DNA from 3 places in the Roseibium sp. M-1 genome. Region 1 is predicted to be linked to each of the others. Evidence: predicted binding sites of a transcription regulator. Region 1 holds the regulator's gene; each other region holds the start of a gene.
What was found. The regulator PhoB, encoded in region 1, activates phosphate uptake and scavenging genes when phosphate is short. The targets are predictions, from matches to a motif close to TGTCATNNANCTGTCAT.
Positions count from the first base shown of each region.

Region 2: ACX3M4_RS15700 (arsenate-mycothiol transferase ArsC) is a predicted target of PhoB. The motif match lies at 1,364-1,380, and genes of this name have one in related genera.
Region 3: ACX3M4_RS10770 (BtaA family protein) is a predicted target of PhoB. The motif match lies at 3,400-3,416, and genes of this name have one in related genera.

Region 1 covers NZ_CM137257.1:2,261,111-2,268,514, forward strand. Annotated here, with positions in the region: gene ACX3M4_RS10220 (sterol desaturase family protein) at 1-86, opposite strand, end outside; gene ACX3M4_RS10225 (alpha/beta family hydrolase) at 202-849, shown strand; gene ACX3M4_RS10230 (Hsp33 family molecular chaperone) at 1,037-2,023, opposite strand; gene argF (ornithine carbamoyltransferase) at 2,034-2,963, opposite strand; gene ACX3M4_RS10240 (acetylornithine transaminase) at 2,960-4,159, opposite strand; gene ACX3M4_RS10245 (GcrA family cell cycle regulator) at 4,600-5,133, shown strand; gene phoB (phosphate regulon transcriptional regulator PhoB) at 5,409-6,107, opposite strand; gene phoU (phosphate signaling complex protein PhoU) at 6,182-6,877, opposite strand; gene pstB (phosphate ABC transporter ATP-binding protein PstB) at 6,910-7,404, opposite strand, start outside.
Region 2 covers NZ_CM137257.1:3,485,923-3,493,326, reverse strand. Annotated here, with positions in the region: gene ACX3M4_RS15710 (GNAT family N-acetyltransferase) at 1-705, opposite strand, end outside; gene ACX3M4_RS15705 (MAPEG family protein) at 846-1,223, opposite strand; gene ACX3M4_RS15700 (arsenate-mycothiol transferase ArsC) at 1,453-1,908, shown strand; gene ACX3M4_RS15695 (protease inhibitor Inh/omp19 family protein) at 2,027-2,551, shown strand; gene ACX3M4_RS15690 (DUF7662 domain-containing protein) at 2,626-3,408, shown strand; gene ACX3M4_RS15685 (GrpB family protein) at 3,694-4,224, opposite strand; gene zapE (cell division protein ZapE) at 4,409-5,566, shown strand; gene mdh (malate dehydrogenase) at 5,740-6,702, shown strand; gene sucC (ADP-forming succinate--CoA ligase subunit beta) at 6,773-7,404, shown strand, end outside.
Region 3 covers NZ_CM137257.1:2,380,058-2,387,461, forward strand. Annotated here, with positions in the region: gene ACX3M4_RS10760 (caspase family protein) at 1-1,362, shown strand, start outside; gene ACX3M4_RS10765 (class I SAM-dependent methyltransferase) at 1,382-2,038, opposite strand; gene ACX3M4_RS10770 (BtaA family protein) at 2,083-3,345, opposite strand; gene ACX3M4_RS10775 (L,D-transpeptidase family protein) at 3,530-4,759, opposite strand; gene ACX3M4_RS10780 (dihydroorotase) at 5,004-6,335, opposite strand; gene ygfZ (CAF17-like 4Fe-4S cluster assembly/insertion protein YgfZ) at 6,513-7,404, shown strand, end outside.

The DNA of each region.
Region 1 (7,404 bases):
AGGCCGGCTTCCAGTAGGGCCATGACCAGAAAGATGCCGGCAAAGCAGGCCATGCGGAGCTGGTTGATGTCGATCTGGTCCAACATGGGGGCTTCGTCACAATCCAATCTGTTGCCGCTTGCCAAGGGCGAGGCGGACCTATAGGGCAGTCACAGCTTATCCTTCTACACTCCTCCTGCCTCTGCGACAGATCATATCTCCATGACCGACCTAATCTGGACCCGCCCCGAAACAGCTCCCGCCGCGACACTGCTGCTTGCGCACGGCGCGGGGGCGGCGATGGATTCCGCCTTCATGAACAAGCTGGCGGCCGCCCTTGCCACTGAGGGTATCGCGGCCGCCCGCTTTGAATTTGCCTATGTGGCGGGGCGGCGCACAGGCGGCCCAAAAAAGCCTCCGCCCAAGGCCGACAAGCTGATCGGCGAATATCAGACGGCGCTGCAGGCGGTAATGAAGGAAAGCGACGGCCCGCTCCTGATCGGCGGCAAGTCGATGGGCGGCCGTGTCGCGGCGATGCTGGCGGGAGGCGGTTCCCTGCCCGGCCGCGTCAAGGGCGTTGCCTGTTTCGGCTATCCGTTCCACCCGACTGGCAAGGCGGACGCCGAGTGGCGCCTCGCGCCGCTTGAAGGTGCGAAGCGGCCGGTATTGATCCTGCAGGGCGACCGGGACCCGTTCGGTTCGCAGGCGGAACTCGACGGCATCACCCTGCCCGCGCAGGTCACCCTCACCTATCTGGAAGACGGCAACCACGACTTCGGTCCGCGCGGCAAATCGCCGGCTACGCTGGACGGGAATATTGCGGCAGCTGCGAAGGCGGTGCGGGAGTTTGTAAGCGGGTTGGCAAAATAGGCGCGAAACTACGTCTCGACCTCATCCTGAGGAGGACCGTCAGGTCCGTCTCGAAGGATGGGCGGCACGCTCCGGAGCAAGCGGCCCATCCTTCGAGACAGCGCCGGGGCGCTTCCTCAGGATGAGATTATTTTTAAAGATAGATTGAACAAATCCGGGCGTCTGTCCGCCCGGGATTCTCGTTGAATTACTTACCCGGCTTGCCGTCGAATTCGTAGCGGGCGCTGCAGAATTCGCAGGTGACGATGATCTTGCCATCGACGGTCATGTGGTCGACGTCCTCGTCGCTGAAGCCGGCCAGGACGTTTTCGATCTTGTCGCGCGAGCAGCTGCACTTGTCGGCAAGCGGCTGCGGCTCGTAGAGGCGCACGCCGCGCTCGTGAAAGAGGCGGAAGAGCAGCATCTCGACGCTGACTTCCGGGTCCGTCAGCTCCACATCCTTGACCGTGTCGACCAGCGCCTTGGCCTCGACCCAGGCATCGTCCTCCTCGATCTCATGCGGATTGGTGCCTTCCGGCGCGTCGCCCGGATCGATATCGGCCTGCTTCATGCGCTCCGGCGCTTCCGGCAGGAACTGGATCAGAACGCCGCCCGCGGTCCACGACCTGACGGCCCCTTCGCCTTCCCGGCGGGTGAAGAGTTCGCCGACGCCGAGGCGAACCTCGGTCGGGATCTGTTCGGAGCGCTCGAAGTAACGCCGCGCGACGTCCTCCAGCGATACGCCGTCCAGTTCCACCAGACCCTGGTAGCGCTGCATGTGGCGGCCCTGGTCGATGGTCATCGCCAGATGGCCATGGCCGAGCAAAGCTTCCTGTGAGGCCTTGCCGCCCGCCATCAGCTCCTCGACGTGCTCCCGGTCGAAGGTCGCGCAGGCGCGGATGGCATCCGGGGTGGCGAAGTCGACGACGAGCATGGAGACGGGACCGTCCGTCTGTGTCTGCAGGGTAAAGCGGCCGTCGAATTTCAGCGACGTGCCGAGCAGGCTGGTCAGGACGATGGCCTCGGCCAGAAGGCGCGAGACGGGTTCGGGATAATCGTGCCGATCCAGAATGGTTTCCAGCACGGGACCGAGCGCCACCGCGCGGCCGCGCACGTCCAGACCCTCGACGGCAAAGGGCCGGACAGCGTCCAGCCCCGCAGGCATGATGCCCAGTTCCTCAAGATTGAAGGCCACGTAATTCGCCTTATGCTGCGCCGAAGCACCAGGCCAGGATGCCCTTTTGGGCATGGAGCCGGTTCTCGGCTTCGTCGAAGACGACGGAGTTGGGACCGTCCATGACGTCCGAGGTGACTTCCTCACCGCGGTGGGCCGGCAGGCAGTGCATGAAGAGCGCATCGGAATTGGCTTCCGACATCAGCCGCTTGTTGACCTGATAGGCACTGAGGAGATTGTGACGGTTTTCCTCGTCGTCATCTCCCATGGACACCCAGCAGTCGGTTACGACACAGTCGGTTCCCTTGACGGCTTCATAGGGGTCGGTCGTCACGATGATGGACCCGCCCTTGGCGCGGGCCGCCTCGATCAGATCCTTTGGCGGCGCGAGTTCACCAGGCGTTGCGATGCGCAGCTCGAAATCGAGACGCGGCGCGGCATGCACCCAGGAGGCCAGCACGTTGTTGCTGTCCCCGGTCCAGGCAACGCTCTTGCCCTTGATGGAACCGCGATGCTCCTCGAAGGTCATCAGGTCGGCCATGATCTGGCACGGATGCGAGATCTTGGTAAGGCCGTTGATCACCGGCACGGTGGCGTTCTCGGCAAGCTCGCGCAGCTCGTTGTGATCGAGGATGCGGATCATGATGGCATCGACGAAGCGGGACAGCACCCGGGCCGTATCGGCAATGGTCTCGCCGCGGCCGAGCTGCATTTCCGCGCCCGTCAGCATTAGGGTCTCACCGCCAAGTTCGCGCATGCCGACATCGAAGGAGATGCGGGTGCGGGTCGAGGGCTGTTCGAAGATCATTGCCAGCACCTTGCCGGCGAGCGGGCCTTCGCCGCGACGGACACCGTCGCGGCTGGCCTTGATCTTGTGGCCGGTCTCGAGAATGGCGCGCAGTTCGTCGCCCTCGAAGTCGGTCAGGTCGAGAAAGTTGCGGTAGCTTCCGTTTGCTGTCATCCGGTCGCTCCTTCCAGTATTTTCGCTTCCACCGCCAGGGCGGCCTGTTCCAGGCGCTCCACTGCCAGCGCGATTTCCTCTTCGCTCATGGTCAGCGGCGGCATGATGCGCACCACATTGTCGCCGGCGGGAACCGCCAGCAGGCCGACCTCGCGGGCCGCCGCCACATAGTCCCCGACCGGCACGACGCATTTGAGGCCGAGCATCAGGCCGTTGCCGCGCACTTCGGCCAGCACGTCCGGATGGCTGTCGACGAGACCTGCCAGCTTCTGCTTGAAGCTGAGACCCTTCTGTTTGACACCGTCCAGGAAGCCGTCCGCCAGGACCACATCCAGGACCGCGTTGCCGACGGCCATCGCCAGCGGATTGCCGCCGAAAGTGGTGCCGTGGGTCCCGGGCGACAGGGCCGCCGCGGTTTCAGCAGTCGCAAGGCAGGCGCCCATCGGGAAGCCGCCGCCGATGCCCTTGGCAATCGCCATCAGGTCCGGCTCGACGCCAATCCACTGATGGGCGAAGAGCTTGCCGGTGCGGCCGACACCCGTCTGGATCTCGTCGAAGATCAGCAGAATGCCGTTGTCGTCGCAGATCTTGCGGACGGCACGCAGGAACTCGGCCGGGATCTCGCGGATACCGCCCTCGCCCTGAATGGGCTCGATGGCAATGGCCGCGGTCTGCGGGCCGATGACCGCCTTCAGGGCATCGAGATCGCCTGCCGGGATCTGGTCGAAGCCCGGAGCCTTCGGCCCGAAGCCCTCCAGGTATTTCGCCTGGCCGCCGGCCGCGATGGTCGCGATGGTGCGGCCGTGAAACGCGCCTTCAAACGTGACGATATGGAACCGTTCCGGGTTGCCCTGGTCATAGTGATAGCGGCGCGCGCACTTGATCGCTGCTTCCATGGCTTCAGCGCCGGAATTCACGAACAGCACCTTGTCGGCGAAGGTTGCCTCGCACAGGCGCTGCGCCAGCCGCTCGCCTTCCGGCATCTGGTGAAGGTTGGACGTGTGCCAGAGCTTGGCTGCCTGGTCCTGCAACGCCTTGACCAGATGCGGATGGGCATGGCCGAGGGAGTTGACCGCGATGCCGGAACCGCAATCGAGGAATCGTCGGCCGTCGGTGGTCACCAGCCAGACGCCTTCCCCGTGATCGAAAGACAGGTTCGATCTTGCGTAATTTCCGAATAGTGCCGTCGCGGACATAACCTCGTGTGTCTCCTTGAACTTGCCCTTACGGACCCTGCGTCACGCCGACACCGGACCGTCCTCTTCAAAAGATGCCAAAGGGCCAAAACGCAACGTGCCGCCCCGATGAGGCGGCACGCAGCGGTTTCTTATACACTGCCGGTACCCGGCACTGTCAATGGAAATGGCGCACAAGATATTTCCGGCCCAGCTCAAGGCGGATTTCGTAAAATTCTCAAGGACCTCGCCTTATTTGGGGAAAAGTCGGTTCATCCCCAACTGGTTTGAGCCGGGCGGTTGCCTGACAAATTAACGTTATTGTAACCTCTGGGACATGAGACACGAGATCTCGTGAGGCAAATCACTTAGAGGCACTAGATCTGCCAGCATTAGGCGTGCCGATGCATGCTTAACACGGGGTTAATGGCTGCGGAGCGGCCGAACTAAAGGGTGCGGCGATGAGTTGGACGAACGAACGGGTTGAGCTTCTGAAAAAGCTTTGGGGCGAAGGCTTGAGCGCCAGCCAGATTGCAGGCGAGCTGGGTGGAGTGACCCGCAACGCCGTGATCGGCAAGGTGCACCGGCTGGGTCTGTCCGGCCGCGCCAAATCCTCCACAACCAGCGCCAAGCCGCGCCGGGCTCGCCCGGCGACCGGTGCGCCGAGCGCTGCACCGAAGAAACCGTCCTCCCAGCCGCAGTCCATCGGCGCGACGGCCCTCAAGGCCGACTTCGCTCCGGCGCCTGCCGTCGAAGCCAAACCGCGTGTCGAGCCGATCGCGGAGCTGGTGCCGATCTCGCAACGGGCCACGATCCTGACCCTGACCGAGCGGACCTGCAAATGGCCGATCGGCGATCCGGCAACCGACGACTTCTATTTCTGCGGCCGCCAGTCCGATGCGGGCGTGCCCTATTGCGCTCATCACTGCAAAATCGCCTACCAGCCCGTCGCCGACCGCCGCCGCGACCGCAAGACGATGGCCCAGGCCGGCTGAGTGCCGTCTGACAGTCCAGCTCATGAAAAGCCCGCCAAATCGGCGGGCTTTTTTTTAGGATTGCGTAACCCTTTCCGCGTCATCCCGGCCAAGCGAAGCGCGAGCCGGGACCGGGGAGCCAAAAACCTTAGCCGTCAAGCCGATTTTCCAAATACCTCCTTGGGCACACCGGTCCCGGATCTTCGCTTCGCTGCGTCCGGGATGACCAACGAGAGGTAGGTACAAAAAAGCCCGCCTTTCCGGCGGGCTCAATCATTTTGAAGCTCAACGGGGGTTTAGACGGTCGCGGTGAACTGGTCGTTGAAGGCGTAGCCGGCACCGCGAACGGTGCGGATCGGGTCCTTGGCCTTGCCCTTGTTCAGCGCCTTGCGCAGGCGGCCGACATGAACGTCGACCGTGCGTTCGTCCACATAGACATCGTGCCCCCAGACACCGTCCAGAAGCTGCTCGCGCGAGAATACACGGCCTGGCGAAGTCATCAGGAATTCCAGCAGCCGGAACTCGGTCGGGCCCAGGTGGATTTCCTTGGTGCTGCGGCGGACGCGGTGCGTTTCCCGGTCGAGTTCGATATCGCCGGACCGCAGCATGGTCGACACCACTTCGGGGCTTGCCCGGCGCAGGATGGCACGCACGCGGGCCATCAGTTCGGGGACAGAGAAAGGCTTGACGACATAGTCGTCGGCACCTGTCGACAGGCCGCGGATGCGCTCGGCTTCTTCGCCGCGTGCGGTCAGCATGATGACCGGCAGGCGCTCGGTACCTTCCCGCGCCCTCAGGCGGCGGCACAGTTCGATGCCGGAGAGGCCCGGCAGCATCCAGTCAAGCAGCAGCAGGTCCGGCACGCTTTCGCGCAGGCGGATCTCCGCCTCGTCTCCCCGGGCACAAGCCTCGACCGAGTATCCTTCTGCTTCCAAATTGTATCTCAAAAGAAGGCTGAGCGGTTCTTCGTCTTCAACGATGAGCACCTTCGGCATACATCTCGCTCCAATTTCCGCAGCCGGCGCTCCGGCGCCGGCCGTATCGATTTCCGCTTCTGCAAGGCTGGCGGTTAGACGGCGCCGGTCTCGTCGACCTTGGCCCGGTCTTCCGGCAGACGCTCGCCGGTGACCATGTAATAGACGTTCTCCGCGATGTTGGTCGCATGATCGCCGATGCGCTCGATGTTCTTGGCGCAAAACAGCAGATGAACGCACTGGGTGATCACCCGCGGATCTTCCATCATGTAGGTGAGCAGTTCGCGGAAGATGGACGTGTAGATCGCATCAACTTCGGCGTCAGCTTCCTGCACGCGGCGGGCAGCCTCCGCATCCTTGCGCGCATAGGCGTCCAGAACCTGTTTCAGCTGCGACAGGGCAAGCTCGGTCATATGCTCCACACCGATGGCGAGCTTCTTCGACTGCAGGTCGCTGTCGATGGCAATGACGCGTTTGGCAACGTTCTTGGCAAGGTCACCGACCCGTTCCAGGTCGTTGGCAATGCGCGTCGCAGCGGTGATTTCACGCAGATCCTGGCCCATCGGCTGGCGGCGGGCGATCAGCTCGATCAGCTTGACTTCGACCTCATGATAGAGATCGTCCAGGCGCCGGTCGCTCTTGATCGTCGCCCTGGCAAGCTCGGTGTCCTGCGACACCAGAGCCGACACGGCATCTGCGAAAGCTTGCTCGGCCAGGCCGCCCATTTCGGCAACCTTGCCGGCCATTTCCCTCAGTTCCTCGTCATAGGACGAGACGATGTGTTCAGACATCCAGTGTCCCCTTCAGAATTCTTTAAAAATGCCTAGCCGAAGCGGCCGGTAATGTAGTCCTGCGTACGCTTGTCCTTCGGATTGGTAAAGATGTCCTCCGTCGGACCTTCCTCAACCAGAATGCCGAGGTGAAAGAAGGCGGTACGCTGCGACACGCGGGCTGCCTGCTGCATGGAGTGGGTGACGATCACGATTGTGAAATTCTCGCGCAACTCGTCGATCAGTTCCTCAACCTTGGCGGTGGCGATCGGATCGAGGGCCGAACAGGGCTCGTCCATGAGGATCACTTCCGGGCTGACAGCAATCGCACGGGCGATGCACAGGCGCTGTTGCTGGCCGCCGGACATGCCGGTGCCCGGCTCGTCGAGACGGTTCTTCACTTCTTCCCAGAGGCCGGCCTTCTGCAGGCTGGACGCAACGATCTCGTCGAGCTCGGTCTTGTTGCGGGCAAGGCCGTGTATGCGCGGGCCATAGGCGACGTTGTCGTAGATCGACTTCGGGAACGGGTTCGGCTTCTGGAACACCAT
Region 2 (7,404 bases), 1.2 Mb from region 1:
CCGCGCGAGGAAATAGAAGAGGCCTGAGTTGCGCCCGCCCATATGCATCGGGATGATCGGCGCCTTGTTCTTGCGCGCCAGTGTCAGGGCGGAGGTCATCCAGGGACGCTCGGTCAGCCGGCCTTCGTGCCAATAGGCGAGGCGACCGGAGGGAAACAGCACCACGACCCGTTCCGTCTTGAAGGCGGAAGAGGCAAGCTTGAGCGTTTCGCGGGTCTTCTCGTGGCTCTTGAAATCCGCCCGCCACTCCACCGGAATGATCATGTCGGCAAGGCGCGGGTTGATGCGGATGGCATCCCGGTTGGCGAAGATCGCCAGATCCCTGCGGCGGGACTTGATGGCATCGTAGAGCACGATGCCGTCGGCAATTCCGGTCGGATGGTTGGAGACCAGCACCACCGGGCCTTCCTGCGGCACACGGTCGAGGCCAAGCGTGGTGACGTCGAGGGTTAGAAGGTCGCTCAGGTGTGCGAACACGTCCTGCGCTTCCATGGGCGCGATCGTGTCGGCCATGTCGACGGCGGACCGGTAGCGCAGGATCTTGTGCGCGAAGGGCCTGATGATCGGCCACCAGGGGCTCGCCATCACCTGTTTGCCGCGTTCTGCGATCAGGACATCGACGATATGCGGGTCGGCAACGAGCCGTTGGGAGGCCGTCTGACGGCGCGCCGGCAAGGTGTCTGTCGTCTGGTCGGTCGTCCGCACAATGCACCTCTGCCCTTCGGGAAACTGCGTCTCTTCCCAGCATCGTTAGCGAAATCAGCCGCTTGGTGCAAATGCTCGTTGAACGCCCTTCCTGCCCGAAGGGAGTGCCAACTTGGCAAAATACCAGCGTTTGTGCGGCTTCAACTCCAAAGGGAACTGGTAAAGAGCGCAAGCGTTGTCAAGAAGCCTGCGAACCAGGCGAATGAGCGCGGCGAGGCGCGGTCGCCCCAGTAACAGAAGATATAGATGATCCTGAGCAGGACAAAAAGCACGGCCAGCCGGTCGATCCAGTCGGGGGAGCCACCCTGGCTGATGGCGACGAAAACAGCGACGGCAAAAAATGGGAAGGCTTCGAAGCCGTTCGCCTGGGCGCCCTGAGCCCGAGCCCGGAAGCCTTCACGCCAGTAGTCCGGGTCGCGCGGGCGGGAATTGTCGAACTCGCGGTTCATCTTGGCGGGCAGGACCGACAGGATCGGCAGGATAGCGGCGGCTAGGACACACCAGAGGGCGATCGGCATGAGGGCTCCTTCACGGGATCTGACGTCGGGGCCGTTACCGGTTTGCGGCGACGGCGGCGAGCGCGCCTACGCAGCGCTCCTGCGCATCTTTAACAGGGGTCGAGAAGATATCCTCATGAAATTCGGGTCTGCCCCGGCTTTGTCATAAAGTCTTCCTCTCGCAGAGGTAGTGGGAGCGCGCCGGAAGGCGAATACGAAACGTATCCTGTCCGTGAAGGATCTGTGCCCCGTGTCGAAAACCACCGTCTTGTTCGTGTGTCCGGACAACAGCCTGCTTTCGCCCCTGGCGGAAGCCTATCTGAACGCCAGCGCGAAAGGGCTGATGCGGGCCTTCTCCGCCGGTCTCGATCCGTCGCGGCCTTTGAACCGGCATGTGGCGCGGCTCTTGTCCGCGCGCGGCATCGCCGCGGAGGGACTTGCGCCGAAACCTCTCGACATTTTCCTGATGCCGCATGCCGAGGTTCCCGACAGGCTGGTCTATCTGTCGGAGCTGGAACCGGTCATCCTGCCGGCTCACTGGAAAGCGACGACCTCGAGCCACTGGTGGAGCATTGCCAACAAGCCGCCCTTTCCGGACACATTTGCCGCCTGTGCCGCCTATTTCGACCGTATCGCAGACGCAATCGACCGTTTGCTGGAACCTCCCCAAAGTGTCGGCAAGGCGATTGCAGGCAGCCTTGTCTGAACCTGGTCCATGGGTAAAAGGGCTGCACGGGGCGGAAAATCTCGGGATTTTGGATTTTCGACAAATTCTGGGCTAAGGATGCTTCCATAATGGGACGAAGGTAAGGGAATGATTCGTCATGAAGCGTGCGGGAAAGATTGCTTTGGTTGCCGGACTGGTGGTCCTGGCTGCGGGGTGTCAGCGGACTTCGGGAAACCGGAACTATGCCGAACCTCTGCCGGCGACCCCGACAACACCGGTCGGCGCCGGCAATCTGTCGCCGCTTGACCCGAACGCGGTTCCCGGAACCGGTGTCACCGACCCGAACGCGCAGTCGACGGATCTTGCCAGCAATCCTGTTACCGCGCCCGCAGGTGCCCAGGAAGTCGGCCGGACGGATCTTCTCGGCGGCTGGAAAATCTCCTCCGCTGGCGACAGCTGCATGGCCTTTATGACCCTGACAACCTGGTCCGGCGGCTATCGGGCAAATACCAGAGGTTGTGGTACTCCTGCCCTGTCCGGCATCGCCGCATGGGATCTCAACGGCAATCAGGTGGTTCTGAAGGACGGCACCGGCCTGATCGTCGCCCAGCTTTATTCCAGCGCTCCCGGGCAGTTTAACGGGCAGACCTCGACCGGATCGCCGATCTCGCTCTACCGTTAAAGTTCCTCCGTATTTTTTCTGGACACGACACGTTATAGGTGTATATTTGCATGGCTACCGGAAAGGCTGTGCAAATGTCGAAATATGAACCGTTGCGGGAACACCTTGCGCGTCTGGAAGACGTGGTCTGGGCTGCCAAGCTCAACGAAGTCGAGGAGATCCTCGGATCCTCCCTTCCCAAAAGCGCGCGGGAACACCGCACCTGGTGGGCGAATTCAGGCGGTAGCCTGGTCCATCAGAATGCCTGGCTCGACGCCGGGTGGCGGGTGGAACGCACCGACCTGATGCGTGACGTGATTGTCTTCCGCCGTCTGCGGATCGGCGGCACGATCATGGGGAGCGCGGCCCGGGCCGACCGGGCCTTGAAGAACCCCCAGAAAACCGCCGAAAAGCGCCTGAGCAAGGAAATGGCTGCCTTGCGCCAGCCCGCAACCGTGACCCTTCGCTCCGAATGGACGCCTCTCGGCGACGTGCAGAAAACGCCTTGCTCCAATTCGACGATCCCCCAGGAAGGCGGTGTGATCCGCTTCGCGACCCTGGACGGCGACGAAATTGTCACCGCCATCGTCGCAACCCTGTCCGTGCACAAGGCCTATCGCAGCCTGCGCATGGAGATGAAGGGCCTCGACAACGACACGGACAGCCGTGTTGGCCGCGATCTGGTCAAGAAGGCAGGCTTCGATCCGTCCTCTCCGATCGAGTGCGATGTCGTGAAGTCCGGCAATGCCTGGCTGCTGACGGACGGGCGCGGCCGCAAGGCCAACCTGGACGATCAGTCCGAATGTTACCTGGTTGCACAGCTGCTCTATCTCCAGGAAGCCCAGAACGGGCGCAAGACGACCCTGTTCCTGCGCTAGGTCGGGGCACGCGGTGGCGGCAAGGTGCTATATCAGCCCGCCGCCTGGTACGCCGTGAATGTAGCCCTGTCGGGAGAGGGGGCTTGCATTGAGCCCAGGCAGTTCCGCTATCCCGGTGCGCAGACGGCAGTAATTTGATTTTGGAGTGTTCTGGCTTCCTGCAGATTTCCCCCTCTGGGCAGGGCGCGGCAGAATCCTCCCGCACGGGGCAAGCCCCCTCGTGCCCGTAGCGCCCGCAGCCTACCCACCGGTTGCGGGCGTCGGATTTTCAAAGAAGCTTTATCGTCAGGTCTGACCCTCGTTGGCCAGTACGGCGGCGATGAATGTCGACTTGCCTGCGGTATATTCTTGCCAGTTTTCGGCAGGGGCGTTTTGCGAAGCCAGCTGAAGTTTCAACTGTTCGTAGGACTGCGCCAGCGTCCTGTCCCTTAAAAGGGCATCGCGAAAGCGCCGCCGGTCGAGCGGTGCCGCGCATCCGGCGAGGCAAAGGCAGAGGCGGTGCGGCATGACCGTGGGCACGCCGTTCGCGCCGCACGGGCCGAGAGGTGATCCGACGGGACGCGTCAGCTGGATTTCATCATCCCACAAGCGGGGTCCGTGATCGAAATAGCCGAGACCGTCGAGCCTACCCCTGCCTTCTTCAATCGAAATGCCCCTCCTTAAAAGAATGTCGAGATGCAGCTTTGGTTTTGCGGCAATGCCGGGAATGGCTGTGGAGCCGACATGATCGATCCGCTCAGCGAACGGGCCGAACAGGGTTTTCAGATCCGTGATCAGAATTTCCGCCTGGATATGCCAATCCGGATCATGTGGCATCAATTGAATCGCTATCGGGGAAGTCCTTAAATTTCAAACGGTTGAAATACGAAAGTGTGAAAGGGGATGGTTACCTAAGACGATATCATGACTTGCATCTGCGACGTTTTGACCTTATTCCGCCGTGCAAATATTCCTGTCCACGACCCCATGAGTTCTCATGGAGGGAGCAGCACCCTTGAAGATGGAACTGCCGGTCAACCGCGCGATGAGCGCCCGCTACGATGCCCTGATCGCATCGGGTGAGATAAAGGAAGATCCCGTGCAGCGGGAGGCGGTGCGCCAGCTCGACCTGCTCAACACGCGTCTCGCCGAGACAAGGCTTGCCTCCAAGAAAAGTTCGCTCGGCTGGCTCTTCGCCAACAAGAAGAACCAGCTCTGGGCGTCCGTGCAAGGCCTCTACATGTGGGGCGGCGTCGGCCGCGGCAAGACGATGCTGATGGACCTCTTTTACGAGGTCACGGTTATCCGCCGCAAACGCAGGGTGCATTTCCACGAATTCATGACCGAGGTGCACGAGCGCATCCACGCGCACCGTCAGGCGCACAAGCGCGGCGAGGTCAAGGGCGACGATCCGATCCCGCCGGTGGCGGCTCAGATTGCCGACGAGACCCGGCTGCTGCTTTTCGACGAATTCTCCGTGACCGATATTGCCGATGCGATGATCCTCGGGCGTCTGTTCACGCAGCTTTTCGAACTCGGGGTGATCGTGGTCGCGACGTCCAATGTGGAACCTTCGAAGCTCTACAGGGACGGGCTCAACCGCCAGCTGTTCCTGCCCTTCATCCGCATGCTGTCGGACCGCGTCGTGATCCTGCATCTCGATTCGCCGACCGATTACCGGCTGGAAAAGCTTGCCGGGGCTCCTGTCTATGTGACGCCGCTGGGACCGGAAGCGGACGCGCAGATGGATACGCTCTTTGCCAAGCTCACCCACGGCATGGACTCGCATGAAGAAGAGCTGGAGAACAAGGGCCGCAAGATCGCCGTGCCCATTGTCGCCGCAGGTGCCGCCCGCTTCACCTTCGACGATCTTTGCATGCAGCCGCTCGGGGCAAGCGACTATCTGCGTATCGCCCATGCCTATGGCACGGTTTTCATCGACCACGTACCGGTGCTTTCCAAGGCGCGGCGCAACGAGGCCAAGCGCTTCATCAACCTGATCGATACGCTTTACGACAACGGCATCAAGCTGGTGATCTCGGCCGAAGCAGAACCGACGCAGCTTTATGTCGGCGAGGACGGCACGGAAGCCTTCGAATTCGACCGCACAGCCTCAAGGTTGATCGAGATGCGCTCCGAGGCGTACCTTGCGGGAGAAAGGCGGCATACACACGCATAGGTCTGCATTCCGTATAGGAGAATTATGCAGGCGGGAAGATATGAGAAAATTTGCCCGGGATCGCGCAATAATCTTTTGGCGAGGTTGCGCGGGCGAACCAAAGGGAGTAGTGCCATCCTCGGTCATCAGAGGATGGCATAGAGTTCCATCTTACGTAAAGGGAAACTTTCGAAATGGCTCGGAACAAGATTGCCTTGATCGGCTCTGGACAAATCGGTGGCACGCTCGCGCATCTGGCAGGTTTGAAGGAACTGGGAGACATCGTTCTCTTCGACATCGCGGAAGGTGTTCCGCAGGGTAAGGCGCTTGACCTTGCCGAGTCCTCCCCGGTCGACGGTTTTGACGCCAAGCTCGCAGGTGCCAACAGCTACGAAGCCATCGAAGGCTCCGACGTCGTCATCGTGACCGCCGGTGTTCCGCGCAAGCCGGGCATGAGCCGCGACGACCTTCTGGAAATCAACCTGAAGGTCATGGAGCAGGTCGGTGCCGGCATCGCCAAGTTCGCCCCGAACGCATTCGTCATCTGCATCACCAACCCGCTCGACGCGATGGTCTGGGCCCTGCAGAAATTCTCCGGCCTGCCGAAGAACAAGGTCGTCGGCATGGCCGGCGTTCTCGACAGCGCCCGTTTCCGTTATTTCCTCGCCGACGAGTTCAACGTCTCCGTCGAAGACGTCACCGCCTTCGTGCTGGGTGGCCACGGCGACACCATGGTGCCGCTGACCCGCTACTCCACCGTTGCCGGCATTCCGCTGCCGGACCTTGTCAAGATGGGCTGGTGCACGGCCGAGCGCCTGGAAGAGATCGTCCAGCGCACCCGTGACGGCGGCGCGGAGATCGTCGGCCTCCTGAAGACCGGTTCCGCCTTCTATGCCCCGGCCTCTTCCGCAATCGCGATGGCCGAGAGCTACCTGAAGGACAAGAAGCGCGTCCTGCCGTGCGCGGCAGCCCTCGACGGCCAGTACGGCCTCAAGGACACCTATGTCGGCGTGCCGGTCGTGATCGGCGCCGGTGGTGTCGAACGCATCATCGAGATCGACCTTCAGGGCGACGAGAAGGCCAATTTCGACAAGTCCGTCGGCTCCGTCGCCGGTCTCGTCGACGCCTGCAAGAAGATCCAGCCGGCGCTCGGTTAAGCGCCTGCCAATGCATTAGCGGCCGTCCCTTGGAAACCTGGGGACGGTCCTCCGACAACGGGGGAAACACATGAACATTCATGAATACCAGGCCAAGGCCGTCCTGAAGGAATACGGTGTGCCGGTCGCCGAAGGCGTCGCCATCTTCTCCGCCGATGAAGCGGAAGCCGCCGCAAAGAGCCTGCCGGGCCCGCTCTGGGTCGTGAAGTCCCAGATCCATGCCGGCGGCCGCGGCAAGGGCAAGTTCAAGGAACTCGGCCCCGATGCCAAGGGCGGTGTGCGCCTTGCCTTCGCTTTGGACGATGTGACGACCAATGCCAAGGAAATGCTCGGCAACACCCTGGTCACCAAGCAGACCGGAGCTGCCGGCAAGGTGGTCAACCGTCTTTACATCGAAGACGGCGCCGACATCGAGCGCGAGCTTTACCTCTCCATCCTGGTGGATCGCACCGTCGGCCGTCCGGCCTTCGTCGTGTCCACCGAAGGCGGCATGGACATCGAGGCCGTTGCCGAAGAGACCCCGGAAAAGATCGTCACCCTGCCGATCGATCCGGACACCGGTGTCACCGCTGCCGATGCCGGCAAGCTTTGCGACGCGCTGGAACTCTCCGGTGAAGCCCGCGAAGACGGCATGAAGCTCTTCCCGATCCTGCACAAGGCCTTCGTCGAGAAGGACATGAGCCTTCTGGAAGTGAACCCGCT
Region 3 (7,404 bases), 120 kb from region 1:
GCGGATGTCCTTCGCAAGGTTGGTTTCGAGGTCACGCTTGTCACCGACACGCAGCAGAATGATCTCGTGCAGGCAATCTCGCGCTTCGGCAGCAGCCTGCGCGCCGCCGGCGTGGATGCGACAGGTCTCTTCTATTATGCAGGGCACGGGGTTCAGTCTTTCGGCACAAACTACCTTCTGCCGGTCGACATCGAACTTCAGGATGCCGCGGATCTCAGCCTGGTGGGCGTTCCCGCCCAGGCCGTGCTGCGGCAGATGTTCTCGGCCCGGAACCGCACCAATATTGTCATCCTGGATGCCTGCCGCAACAATCCCTTCGACGCCGTCCCCGATCTCAGCGACAACGGTCTTGCCGAAATGAAAGCCCCCCGGGGAACCTTCCTTGCCTATTCCACCGCACCGGGAGAGATCGCCCTGGACGGCACAGGTGGCAACAGCCCGTTCACGGAAGCGCTGGCGCGAAATCTCGTGACACCTGGCGTGCCGATTGAAGCCCTTTTCAAGAGTGTACGGGTCGATGTCCTGAAACAGACAGGCAGCCAGCAGACACCGTGGGACACGTCGTCCCTGACCAGTGACTTCCAGTTCGTGCGCGCCGAAGCCCCTTCGCCAATCGAAGTGCAGGAGCGCCAGCTCTGGGAAAGCGTGAAACTCAGCAAGGATCCCTTGCAGGTGTTGCTGTTCCTGCGCGCCAATCCGGACAGCATCTATGCCGGCGAAGCGCGGGAGCTGATGTCGAAACTGATGGCAAAGGAAACACAACCGACCACGGAGGCAGACGCCTCCGGGGTGGAGACTGCGCCCGTCCCGCAACAACCCGCCCCTGTTTCACCGCAAACGAGCGAACGCGAAATGATCGAAACGGCGCGGCAGTCTGGCTCACTGGATGCCTATCAGGCCTATCTCGAGGCCTATCCCAACGGCTCCTTTGCCGAGCTTGCCCGAATTGAATCGCAAACCATCCTGAACAAGGAACAAAGCAAGGATCCGGTGGCAACACCGCCTGAACCCAGGCCGTCAGCGGCGGCAGAACAGGCTGCGACGTCAACAACCGGGACAGAGGCCGCCCATGGGACACTGGCATTCAATGCGCCGCTCGGCATAGGCGACCCCGAGATTGCGACCCGAAGCCTTGCCGAGCTGATAACCGGTTCACCAATGTTTCCACCGATCGAGGGCCTTCCGGAGGCTGTCTGGAAAGACAAGACCTGCTCCTCCTGCCACCAGTGGGAACAGGCCAATCTGTGTGACCAGGCAAAGACATATGTTGCCAATGAGGCGCGTGCGCTCTCCAAGCAGCATCCCTATGGCAGTTCCTTCAAGGATGCACTGCGCCTGTGGGCGGAACAGGGATGTCCTTGAGGGAACCTTGCGTTCCAGCTCAGCTGCTTCGCGCTATCACCGCATAGTCGGCATAGCCGAGATAGATCCGCTGGAATGCGAGCTTTCCGGCAATCCCACTGGCAACGGTTTCCAGCTCCTGTTCCAGGTCTGCCCGGGGCGTCACATGGAACGAGCCGAGCCAGGCAAACAGGGCGCGCTTGAACCAGCCCGGTAGCCGTTCCTGCTGGCCGAAGTCGACCACGTGGATACGCCCGTCCGCTTTCAGGCGGGCAGCGCCTGCTGCCAGGGCTTCGCGCCAGATCGGGATCATGGAGAGCGTATAGGAATAAAAGACCCGGTCGAAGCCATCGACACCCAGACCGTCTGTTGCCGACGGATTGGCGGCATCGCCCTGGAACAGGGTGATGCGCGAGGCGAGACCGGCTTTGTCGATGTTGCTTTGGGCGGTTTCCAACATGTGTTTGGAAATGTCGAGGCCACAAAAATGGACATCGGGATAGGCTTTTGCCGCGGCGATCAGGTTACGGCCCGTGCCGCAGCCGAGTTCCAGCACCACGCCGCCGCGCGGCGGCTGCAGGTCGCGGATCAGCCTGTCGCGGCCAAGCAGGTAGAATTTGCGGGTGAGATCATAAAAGTGGCGCTGGTGGCGATAGACGTTGTCCATCAGCCGCGCCGTCTCGGCGGCCTGGGTCATGAGGCGTTTTTCAATCCGTGCTCGAAATTGCCGGTCAGGCTGGCCTAACCGTTAAAGACGTAGAGGTGGAAGCCGCCATAGATGGACGAGCGGTCCTGCCGGCCGAGTTCCAGGCTTTCCTCTGCCTCATAGGTCCAGCGGTCGAGGATCCTGTCGGCAACGCGGCCCGGCAGCAGGGTCGGTTCGGCCGCCGTGCGGAAGATGACCCGGGCGCCCGGACGGGCGGTGCGGGTGATTTCCGTCCAGAGCGCATTGAGCTGGTGGTCGGTCATCCAGTCCTGCGCATCGAGCAGAACATAGGCGTCGAGCGTGTCGTCGCCGACCGACTGGAGATGCTCGGTGAAGTTCCGGTTCAGCACCCTGACCCGGCCGGCCCGCTGGCGGATCTCCTCGAAGTGCTCCCGCTTCAGGTACGGCGGCAGCGGGCCGGAGGGTCCGGTGGTTTCCGGTGAGGCCGGCGCATAGCCGCGGCCGAAGGCCTGCCAGGCGAAATAGTTGTCTTGCATGGAGAAATCGCAGGCGAGCTTTTCCAGCCGCTGGCGCAGCACGGCGGACATGTCCCCTTTCGCATTGGCCGAAACCAGCGCGTCATACTGTGCGGGCGGAATGCCGAGGCCATAGAGCGACATCTTCTTGGACGTCGCCCAACGCACCAGGCGCTTGTCGAAAAGCGGTGCCAGCGCGGTGTCGAAGAAACTGCGCTGCTCTTCCAGCGAGCGCGTCTTGATCATGTGCTTCGGATCGATGCCGTAAAGCCTAGCCACCAGATGGCCGACGCCGATGCAATAGCCGAGGAGCCCGTGATGGTAGAGATCGCGGGAAAAGAGCGTGATGCGCTTTCGGCCCCAGTTGGCAAGGTCCCGGCCTTCCCAATAGGCGACCGTTTCCGGATCGAGATTGTCCTTCAGGAACCGCTTGTAGGCGGCGACATTGGCCTTTTCGTCGGCTTCACCGAAGAAGCGGTAGAAGATCTCGTAGTTGGGAAAGTGCTTGGCGGCGGCCAGCTTCAGCCGGCCCAGCGCCACATGGGCACGATTGAGATCGACCGCGGTGATTTCCGCCGGGTTGGCCGTGAGATAGGACATGACATTGCAGCCGCCGGACGCGATGGCGATCATGCGGCTTTCGGGCGTCAGGCGCAGCGCCTTCATGTCGACATCCGGGTCTTCCCAGATCTGCGGATAGACTAGGCCCTTGAAGGCGAAGGTGAAGAGGCGTTCAAGAATGCCGTCGCCGGAAGTCGCTTCGGAGCGGTGGACCGCGTTCTTGAGACGTTTCTTCGAAGCCGTCAGCGTGCTCTGCGCCATGTCTTTCTCCCGAGTCACCTGCGCCGTAAAACTGCCTTCCGATACGTGACGGACGCGACAGTTTGGTGACGGTCGGGGAGAAATGGGCTCTTATCCGGATAATAAAGCCCGGAGCCAGCCACATAAGAAAACCCCCGCCGGAGCGGGGGTTCTGCATGTCACCGGATTGGGAGGAGGGTCCGGTTCAGCGTGTGATCACGACAAAGTCTGTGCCGAGGCCCGTGTTGCGGGTGAAGCTGCGGTCGGTGACCGTCAGCGAGGTGCCCGGGGTCAGCATCTTGGAGACTTCCAGCGAGACTTTTGCCGGCATCTCGATCCGGTCGAGCACGCCGCGGGAGACCCCGCCGCGCTCGCCTTCTGCGGAGACGGCGATCCATTCAACGCTGTTGTCGCCCGGTTTGAAGTCCATCGCGGTAAAGACATGCGTGCCGATTTCCTGGTCGATGTCCTTGATCGTCACCGGCGCGGCATAGATGTCACGGAACTTGCGGCGGATGCGCAGCATGGCGTTCTGCGGTTTTTCGTATCCCGCTTCAAACTGGATGCGCGCCTCCAGCGTGTCCGTCAACTGACCGGTGACCGGCAGTTCCGCACCTTCCTGGAAGAGGCTGATGGCAGCCCGTGTCTTGCGGCCCAGGATGCCGTCTTCATAACCGGCATCGAAACCCATCTGGTTGAGCAGTTGCTGCAGCAGCTGGACGCGGTTCGGCTCTTTCTGCGGCGTGATGATCATGCGCAGCGGCTGATCGAAATCCGGGTTTTCCGGCTGCACCACAGGAAGGTTGGCGTGGACGGGCGTATCCTGGATTGCTCCGCGAAGCGCCGGATCGGCTGCGATCGTCTCTTCGCTGAGGCTGGCGACAGTTGTCTCCGGCACGAAGGGCTGCGGCAGCACGGAATGGTTCATAGCCGACGGTTCCGAGACGCCGCGTGTCACAACGACATGCATGCCGCGTTCGGTCATGCCGTAGAGCGACTGGGCGAACGACTTCGGCAGGCGGATGCAACCGTGCGATGCCGGGTATCCCGGAAGCTGGCCGACATGCAGCGCGATACCGGACCATGTCAATCGCTGCATGAACGGCATCGGCGCGTTATCGTAAAGATTGGAGAAGTGCTTGCGCTTCTTTTCCAGGATCGAGAACACGCCGGTCGGCGTGCCGTGACCGCGCTTGCCCGAAGAAACCGGTGACACTTCGATGAGATCGAGACCGCGATAGACGCGGATCTTCTGCTCATCGAGCGACACGATCATGTGCAACGGCGGTTCGGCAGCAGGTGCTGTTTCCGTCTCCGGAGCAACATCGCGCGCAAACGCCGTGGAAACCGTAGCGGCCGACAAAAAGGCAGCACTTGTCAGGCAGATCAGCCTGCCCGCGCGCTTGCTCCGGCCATGAACCTTCATTGACATCATCCCTGAGCTCCCCAACGCATAACTCTTAAAGCTCGATTCAACTTTTAACGAACACCTGTGTAGATCGGGTTAGGAAACACGGTTACCCATTGGTTTCTTTCACCCTTTCCTCGGGAAAGTCCCACAGTAGCCAGCTTGCCGCTGTTATTCACATCACAATTTGTACAGATAAGTGCCGTTCCGTGAGCCTAACGTGAGTTCACGGAAGCCGGTTCTGCCGGAAACGACGGACTGGATTTCAGGTTCAGCGCGTCAAGCCGTCCTGAAAGACGACCGCTTCGCCACGAGACGGCATCGCCAGCTCGCCATCCCACATCACGCGCTGGCCGCGGACGACTGTCCCGACCGGCCAGCCCGTGACTTGCTTGCCGTCATAGGGCGTCCAGCCGCATTTGGAGGCGATCCATTCGTTGCGGATGGTTTCCTTGCGCTTCATGTCGACCACGGTGAAATCGGCATCGTAGCCGACGGCAATCCGGCCCTTGCGGGCGGTCTGGAAGAGACGGGCCGGGCCAGCACTGGTCATGTCGACGAAGCGTGCCAGGCTGAGACGGCCGGCATTGACGTGGTCGAGCATGACCGGCACCAGGGTCTGGACGCCGGTCATGCCGGATGGCGATGCCGGATAGGGCTTCTGCTTTTCTTCCAGTAGATGCGGCGCGTGATCGGAGCCGAAAATGTCGAGGATGCCCTGGCTGAGCCCCCACCAGAGGCGCTCGGAATGGCGCGGTGCGCGCACCGGCGGGTTCATCTGAACCAGCGTGCCGAGACGGTGGTAGGCCTCATCCGTCAAGGTCAGGTGATGCGGGGTCACCTCGATGGAGGCAACGTCCTTGTGGTCGATCAGGAAATCGACCTCTTCGGCCGTTGACAGGTGCAGGATATGGATCTTGGCGCCGGTTTCGCGCGCAATCCGCACAAGCCGCTCGGTGCATTGCAGCGCCGCGATTTCGTCGCGCCAGATGGGGTGCGAACTCGGATCCCCCTCGACGCGCTCGCCCTGGCGTTCGCGCAGCCGGAACTCGTCTTCCGAGTGGAAGGCGGCACGGCGGCGGGTGACGGAAAGGATGTCCTTCACACCCTGGTCGTCCTCCACCAGCAGGTCGCCGGTGGAAGAGCCCATGAAGACCTTGATACCGGCGGCGGCCGGCAGGCGCTCCAGTTCCGGGATGTCCTTGACGTTGTCACGCGTGCCGCCGACCCAGAAGGCGAAGTCGCAATGCATGCGGTGGTGGCCGCGCCGGACCTTGTCGGCAAGAGCTGCTTCCGATGTCGTCAGCGGATTGGTGTTCGGCATTTCGAAGACGGCGGTGACCCCGCCCATGACGGCGGCGCGGGAACCCGATTCCAGGTCTTCCTTGTGGTCCAGCCCGGGCTCGCGGAAATGCACCTGGGTGTCCATGACACCGGGAAGGACATGCAGCCCGGTGCAGTCGATCACTTCGCCCGCTTGCGCGGCGTTAAAAGAGCCGAGACCGGCAATGCGGCCGCCCCGGATGGCGACGTCACGCTGCCCCTCCCCGTCCTGATTGACCACGGTTCCACCTTTCAGGATCAGGTCATAGGTCGCGCTCATGGGGCTCCTCCGAGAAATTTTGATCGATTGCCGGACTGGTTCGGGGCGCTTATACGCGGCCCCGAGGCAAAGAACCAGATGGGTGAACCAGATTCAGGACCTTGTCCGCGCGTGGCAAAACGCTTATGTGGCGTTATAGAATTCTGGCAGAAAAACTCATCTTTTCCGGAGACCTCCGTGCCGTCGCAGACCTTCGTCCACCTGACCGATCGTGCCCTCATCCGTGTGGGTGGTGCAGACGCGCAGCATTTTTTGCAAAACCTTGTGACATCGGATATCGACGGGCTGGAGGAAAACGCTGCTACCGCGAGCGCGCTTCTGACGCCCCAGGGAAAGATCCTGTTCGATTTCCTGGTCTACCGGCTCAAGGACGGTTACCTCCTGGACGCACCGGCAGCTGTTGCGCCGGATCTTCTGAAACGCCTGACCTTCTACAGGCTCCGGGCAAAGGTCGATCTGGAACTGCTGTCTGAAGACACCGGCGTCTTTGCCGTCTGGAACGGACACGCCGAGCCGGCAGGCGCTCTCCTGCCGGATAGCGCTCTGGTGATTGTCACGGACCCGCGTCTTGAAGCGCTTGGCCAGCGGATTGCCGGACCGGTCACCCTACTGGCGGGAACACCTGGAGCGACGGCATCGGACCTTGGCGAATACGATGCCCACCGTGTTCGTCTCGGTGTGCCGGAGGGCCTGAAGGATTACGAATATTCCGACATCTTCCCGCATGATGCCGATCTCGACCAGCTTGGAGGCGTCTCGTTCAGGAAGGGCTGTTATGTCGGTCAGGAAGTCGTGTCGCGGGTTCAGCATCGCGGTACCGCGCGCAAGCGTTTCGTGCAGGTAACAAGCGCCGCTCCGCTGCCTGCGAAGGGCTCCGAGGTGACTGCCGGTGGAAAATCCGTCGGGGTGCTGGGAAGCACGGCGATGGTGGACGGCACGTCTCACGGCCTGGCCCTGCTGCGCCTTGACAAGGTCGCCCAAGCCAAGGACAACGGCATCCCTCTGCACTGCGGCGACGCGGAGATTCTGGTCACGCTGCCCGGCTGGGCGCGCTTTTCCTGGCCGGAGG